One region of the Meiothermus sp. QL-1 genome, then DNA from elsewhere that is predicted to be linked to it. Evidence: riboswitches for the same ligand, from Rfam matches in the RefSeq annotation. Region 1 holds a riboswitch; the other holds the start of a gene.
What was found. Region 1 has a riboswitch for FMN ahead of DV704_RS01130 (ABC transporter substrate-binding protein). Riboswitches for the same ligand answer to the same signal wherever they lie in the genome.

Region 1 (3,361 bases):
CTCCAGGGCCTTCTGGCGGGCAAAGTAGCGGTAGCCCACCCCCTGTACCCGCCCGCGCACCAGGACCGTCACCCGCCGCACGGCTCCAATCTAACCCACAGGCTAGCGACCCGCCACAGCCTGGGCCTGCACCCCGGGCTGGAGGAAGTCGTTGGTGTAGAAGGCCGTGGGGGGAAGCTCGGTCTGGACCCGCCCGGTCTGCTTCAAAAGGTTGAGGCTGCTCGCCCAGGCTTCTGGGCTCGAGAACCCCAGGCCCATCCGGCGGGTATAAGGCGACTGGTAAAGCCGCACCGAGGCCCTGAGCACCGCCATGCGCTCCTCGCCCAGGTTGGGCACGTAACGCCGGGCCGCCTCAAAGCCCCGCCTGGGGTCGGCCAGGGTGCGGGCCAGCCCCTCCTGCGAAGCAGCCAAAAAACGCCGCACCAGCTCGGGGTTTTCCAGCACCCTGTCGGTGGTAATGACCCCGTTGCCGGGGCTTTTGTTGTAGGGGCCCGCAGGAATCACGTTGAGCCTTACCCCCCGGGCCTGCAGGAAGACCGGCTCGTTGTTGATGAAGCCCATGGCCGCATCCACCCGGCCCGAGACCACCGCCTCGGCCTGGGTAAAACCGATCTGCACAATGCGCAGGTCGCTTTCCTTCAGGCCCGCAGCCCGCAGCATGGCCTGCAGGGAGGTGAGGGAAACCCCAAACATCCCGGGCATCCCCAAAGTCTTCCCCCTGAGGTCGCGCACCGAGCGGATGTTCTTCTCGGCCAGCGAGAAGATGGCGTTGGGCACCGACTGGTACATGGCCATCACGTACTTGAAGGGGGTGGCCTGGGGGTTCTGCGCCCGGAGGACGATGACATCCTCAGCATCCCCCACCACAAAGTCGAGCCGCCCCTGGGCCAGAAGAGGGTAGAGCTCGGTCACAAAGCCGTGCTGGAACTCCACCTCGAGGCCCCGCTGGGCGTAGAGCCCCTCCACCACCCCCAGGTAAAAGGGGGCAAACTGCACATCGGGAAGGTAACCCAGCCCCACCCGCACCTTCTGGGGCTGGGCCAAAACCAGCGAAAAGAGCAAAATCAGGACAAAGAAGTACCTTTGCATGGAAACCACCCCAACTACGCTTCGCCGGCGCAGGTGCGCCAGCCGCCTTTATGCCTTGGGCTACCAGGACCTAGCTTGTGGTGGGGATTTTTCAGGAAGTGTCGCTCACCTCTTGCGCCCGGGCACAGGGCACCCGGACTTCACTCCTTCTCCCATCCGGACTTTAACCGTCGGCTTCGGATTTTCACCGAATCGGGCCTGGAGCAAGATTTCCAGGCTTCGCGGGCTTGGGGACATGCCCCTCACCGCCGGTGGGGAATTCCACCCCGCCCTGAAGGAATGGGCCTTTAGGCCCACACCCAGTTTATTCCCAAGCCCTTTGCTTGCAAAGTAAGCTAGACTAGCTGGAAAGGAGGTAGGGCAGTGGCAACCCTGAGCGAGGCAGAGCTGCAGGAAGGCTTGGAGAGGCTGGCTGGCTGGCAGGTGGTGGAAGGCCGGCTGGAGAAGACCTTCGCCTTCAAGACCTACCCTGAAGGGGTGGCCTTTGCGGTGAAGGTGGCCCTTCTGGCCGAGCGCACCGACCACCACCCGGACAGCCTGGAGGTCCGGTGGGGCCAGGTGCGGGTGGCCTACGTGACCCACTCGGCTGGGGGCATCACCCGGCTCGACCTCGAGGCCGCTGCCCAGGTAGACGCCCTGGTCTAGGGGGAACACCTCACACGTTTTATCATCTGGGTAGAGGGTAGACTAGGAAGCCGTGAGTATGGAGCACACCCTCGACAGTTCCAACCTGGCCTACCTCGAGGCCCTCTACCAGGCATACCAGGAGAACCCCAGCGCCATCCCGCCCGAGTGGTCGCGCTACTTCCAGGCGGTACAGGCCGAGCCCTACAACGGAACCGCCCGACCATCCGAGGCCAACTTATCCGAGCTGGCCTCGTTTTTTTTGCGCGCGGTGCGCTTCTTGCGCACCTACCGAGAACGGGGGCACCTCATCGCCCAGATCGACCCCCTGGGCCGCACGCGCCGCACCCCGCCCGAGCTCGACCCCAGCTACTTCGGGCTGACCGAGGCCGACCTGGACCGCCCGGTTCCCCCTGAGCTGGGGGCCCCCACGCTGCGGGCGGTGCTCGAGCAGTACAAGACCCGCTACAGCGGCACGGTGGGGATTGAGTACGGCCACCTGGACGATCCCACGGTGCGCACCTGGATCGAGGCCCGCCTGAGCGCCGGCTTTGCCCGGCCCACTCCAGAGCAAAAGCGCAGAATCCACGAACGGCTGATGCAGGCCACCCTCTTCGAGGAGTTCTTGCAGAAGAAGTACCTGGGGGCCAAGACCTTCAGCCTGGAGGGCACCGAGGCCCTGATTCCCCTCCTCGACCTGACCCTGGAGGCCGCCGCCCGCCAGGGGGTGGTGGAGGTGGTGATGGGCATGGCCCACCGCGGCCGGCTCAACGTGCTGGCCAATGTGGTCAAAAAGCCCCTGCGGGACATATTTTTGGAGTTTGAGGAGCACTTCCCCGAGGGGTACCAGGGGGATGTGAAGTACCACCTGGGCTACTCCAGCGACATCGAAACCCCCTTCGGCAAGGTCCACCTCTCGCTCAACTTCAACCCCTCCCACCTGGAGTTCGTGGCCCCGGTGGCCCTGGGCCGCACCCGGGCCAAGCAGGACCGCTTCGGTGATACCAAGCGGGAGAAGGGGATGCTCCTTCTGGTTCACGGGGACGCCGCCTTCATCGGCGAAGGCATCGTGCAGGAAACCCTCAACATCTCGGGCCTCCCGGCCTACACCGTGGGCGGTGCGGTGCACATCATCCTCAACAACCAGCTCGGCTTCACCACCGAGCCCCACGAGTACACCTCCGGCCGCTACGCCACCGAGATTGCCAAGATGGTGGAGTCGCCCATCTTCCACGTCAACGCCGAGGATCCCGAGGCCCTGGTAGGGGTGGTGGAGCTGGCCATGGAGTTTCGCCGGGCCTTCAAGCGGGACGTCTTCATCGACCTGGTGGGCTACCGCCGGCGGGGGCACAACGAGACCGATGAGCCGAGCTTCACCCAGCCGGAGATGTACCGGCTCATCGCGGCCAAGAAGCCCCTCTACCAGACCTACCAGGCCAAGCTGCTGGCCGAGGGGCTTTGCACCAAGGAGGGCTGCGAGGGCTTGGCGCGGCAGTACCAGGAGACCCTCGAGGCCGCCTTCTCCGGGGCCCGGCGCGAACCCACCCCCACCCGACCCCCCGCGGGCGGCGGGGTCTGGAAGGGGTATCTGGGCGGGCCCGAGGAGGGGGTGCCCGACCCCGAGACCGGGGTGCCCCTGGAGAAGCTC
Region 2 (3,361 bases), on a different contig from region 1:
TGTTCTTGGGAAAGGCGATGACCTCGCGGATGGACTCCTCGCCTGCCAGGTGGGCCACGAAGCGGTCCAGCCCCCAGGCGATGCCCCCGTGCGGTGGGGCTCCGTAGGCCAGGGCCTCGAGCAGGAAACCAAACTTTTCCCGGGCCTCCTCGGGGCCAATCCCCAGCAGGGCGAAGATGCGCTCCTGCAGCTCGCGCCGGTGGATGCGGATGGAACCCCCGCCGATCTCGCTGCCGTTGAGCACCAGGTCGTAGGCATAGGCCCGCACCCGCCCGGGGTCCGTCTCGAGCAGCGCCAGGTCGTCCAGGTTGGGGCTGGTGAAGGGGTGGTGCATGTAGGTCCACCGGCCTGCCTCCTGGTCCCACTCCAGGAGAGGGAAGTCCACCACCCATAGGAATTTGAAGCCGGGCTCGACCAGGCCAAGCCTTCGCCCCAGCTCGAGCCGCACCGCCCCCAGGCCCTCCGCCGCCCGGCGCCAGGGGCCGGCCACAAAGAGCAGGGTCTGGCCTTCAGCAGCGCCCACCCGCTCCGGCAGGCCTTGCGGTATGAACCGGGCGATTCCGCCCGTAAGCGCCCCCTTCTCGACCCGCGCCCAGGCCAGGCCGGGGGCCCCTTTGGACCTGGCCAGGGCCTCGAGCTCCTCAATCTCCTTGCGCGAGAGCAGGGCCGGGGCCACCAGCAGCTTGACCGTCTCTGCGCCGGCAAAAGCCCGGAACTCACCCCCCCGGAAGAGCTCGGTCACATCCTTTAGCTCCAGGCCGAAGCGCAGGTCGGGCTTATCTGAGCCGTAGCGGTTCATGGCCTCGGCGTAGGAGAGGCGGGGGAAGGGGAGGGGGATCTCCACCCCCAGGGTCTCGCGCAGGATGTAGGCGGCCAGCCGCTCGTTGAGCTCGAGGATGTCCTCCTGCTCCACGAAGGACATCTCCAGGTCGAGCTGGGTGAAGTCGGGCTGGCGGTCGGCGCGCAGGTCTTCGTCGCGAAAACAGCGGGCAATCTGGAAGTAGCGGTCGTAGCCCGAGACCATCAGCATCTGCTTGAAAAGCTGGGGGGACTGGGGCAGAGCGTAGAAATGGCCGGGGGCAAGCCGCGAGGGCACCAGGAAGTCCCGCGCCCCCTCGGGGGTGGAGCGGGTCAGGTAGGGGGTCTCGACGCTGATGAAGCCCTCTGCATCCAGAAAGCGGTATATGGCCGCCACCACCTGGTGGCGCAGGCGCAGGTTCCGGTGCAGCCGCCGGCGGCGCAGGTCCACCACCCGGTGCCTGAGCCGCACCTCCTCGCTTACCTCAGGGTCCGCCTCCCCCCGCCAGGCGGCGTCGATGGGGAAGGGGGGGGTCCTGGCCTCGGCCAGCACCTCGAGCCGCTCGGCCACCACCTCCACCTGGCCGGTGGCAATCCTGGGGTTTACCTGCTCGGCCGGCCGGCGCCGCACCACCCCCTCCACCCTCACCACCCACTCCGAGCGCAGGCGGTCGGCCTCGGCGAAGCAGGGGGCCTCGGGCTGCACGATGATTTGCACGATGCCCTCCCGGTCGCGCAGGTCGATAAAGATAAGACCGCCCAGATCGCGCCTGCGGTTGACCCAGCCCTCCAGCACCACCCGTTGCCCTGCGTGTTGTTCGCGTAGTTGCCCGCAGTAAAGCGTACGGCGCATAGGCTCTAGCATACCTTTTTGTGGGGCGTTCTCAAGGTTAGGCTATTTAGGTTATTTTTTCACGAGCCAGTTTTATTGTGAAAAAAATCACTAAAAGCTGTGAAGCTGAATACAAACCCCCCTCACACGGCATGCTATAAGTCTCACGAGCCTCCGGGCTCAACTTCCTTCGGGGCGGGGTGCAAGTCCCCACCGGCGGTGAACCCCACAGGGGCAGCCCGCGAAGCCCGCCCAAAGGGCGGGCCCGACCCGGTGAGAATCCGGGGCCGACCGTGAAAGTCGGGATGGGAGAAGGAGGGAAATGGCTCGAGTCGCCCGAGCTCGAGACGCCTTAGTGTCCTATACTCCAACCCAACTAGACCGGCTCTACATGCAGAAAGCCCTGGCGCTGGCCGCCCGGGGCCTGGGCCGCACCTCGCCCAACCCACCGGTGGGGTGTGTGCTGGTGCGGGAAGGAAGGGTGGTGGGTGAGGGCTTTCACGCCCAGGCTGGTGGGCCCCACGCCGAGGTGGTGGCGCTGCGCCAGGCGGGTGCGGAGGCCCGGGGGGCCACGGCCTACGTGACCCTCGAGCCCTGCTCCCACCACGGCCGGACGCCGCCCTGCGCCCCGGCGCTCGTGGCGGCAGGGGTGCGCCGGGTGGTGGTGGCGGCCCTCGACCCCAACCCCTTGGTGAACGGGCGGGGTGTGCAAATCCTTCGCCAGGCCGGGCTACAGGTCGAGGTGGGGCTGATGGAAGAGGAGGCGGAGCGGCAGCAGGAGGTCTTCCGCCACTGGATACGCAGCAGGCAGCCCTTCGTGGTCTACAAGTACGCCCTCACCTTAGACGGCCGGACCGCCACCGCCGGAGGGGACGCCCGCTGGATCAGCGCGGAGGAGGCCCGGGCCGAGGTACACCGGCTGCGCGATGAGCTGGATGCGGTGGTGGTGGGGGTGGGCACCGTCGTCAGGGACGACCCCGCCCTCACCTGCCGTCTGGAGGCCCCCGCCGTACCGGGGCGGCCGCCCCGCGACCCGGTCAAGGTGGTCCTGGACAGCCGGGGCCGCACCCCGCCTGCAGCCCGCCTCTTCCAGCCCGGCCCGCGGGGGGAGCCGGCCCGGGTTCTCATCCTGACCACCCCCCAGGCGCCCGAAAGCTGGATGGAGGCCGTGCGCCGCCAGGGGGCCCAGCTCGAGGTCCTCCCCGCCGACCCGCAAGGACGGGTGGACCTGGAGGCCGCACTCGGGCACCTGGCCGAACGCGGCCTGATCGGCCTCTTGCTGGAGGGGGGAGGCGAGCTGGCGGGAAGCTTCTTCGCCGCAGGCCGGATCCACAAAGTGGTGGCCTACCTCGCCCCCAAGCTGGTGGGCGAGGGCCCCGGAGCTCTGGCCGGGGTGCGGCTGGCCCGGATGGACCAGGCGGTGGAGCTCGAGGCGGTGCGCTTCGAGCCGGTGGGCCCCAACCTGCGGGTGGAGGCCTACTGGCCGGGCTGCGCGCCGGGAGGGAGGAGCGCGTGCTGAGCCCCATCCCCGAGCTTCTGGCCGAGCTAAGGGCCGGACGCCCAATCATCCTCCTGGACGACGAGCGGCGGGAGAACGAGGGCGATTTGGTGGTGGCCGCCGAGCACGCCACCCCGGAGGTCATCAACCTGATGATCCGGGAGGGGCGGGGCCTGGTCTGCCTGGCCCTCACCGCCGAGCGGGCCCGGGCGCTGGAGCTCCAGCCCATGGTA

Region 2: linked by a shared signal. The riboswitch ahead of ribD (bifunctional diaminohydroxyphosphoribosylaminopyrimidine deaminase/5-amino-6-(5-phosphoribosylamino)uracil reductase RibD) and the one ahead of DV704_RS01130 (ABC transporter substrate-binding protein) in region 1 are both predicted to bind FMN.

Annotation. Positions count from the first base shown of each region.
Region 1 covers NZ_QQSV01000001.1:227,557-230,917, reverse strand. The annotation lists gene DV704_RS01135 (acylphosphatase) at 1-81, opposite strand, end outside; gene DV704_RS01130 (ABC transporter substrate-binding protein) at 103-1,089, opposite strand; FMN riboswitch at 1,230-1,372, opposite strand; gene DV704_RS01125 (4a-hydroxytetrahydrobiopterin dehydratase) at 1,453-1,734, shown strand; gene DV704_RS01120 (2-oxoglutarate dehydrogenase E1 component) at 1,793-3,361, shown strand, end outside.
Region 2 covers NZ_QQSV01000009.1:85,993-89,353, forward strand. The annotation lists gene aspS (aspartate--tRNA ligase) at 1-1,651, opposite strand, end outside; FMN riboswitch at 1,813-1,951, shown strand; gene ribD (bifunctional diaminohydroxyphosphoribosylaminopyrimidine deaminase/5-amino-6-(5-phosphoribosylamino)uracil reductase RibD) at 2,022-3,149, shown strand; gene ribA (GTP cyclohydrolase II) at 3,143-3,361, shown strand, end outside.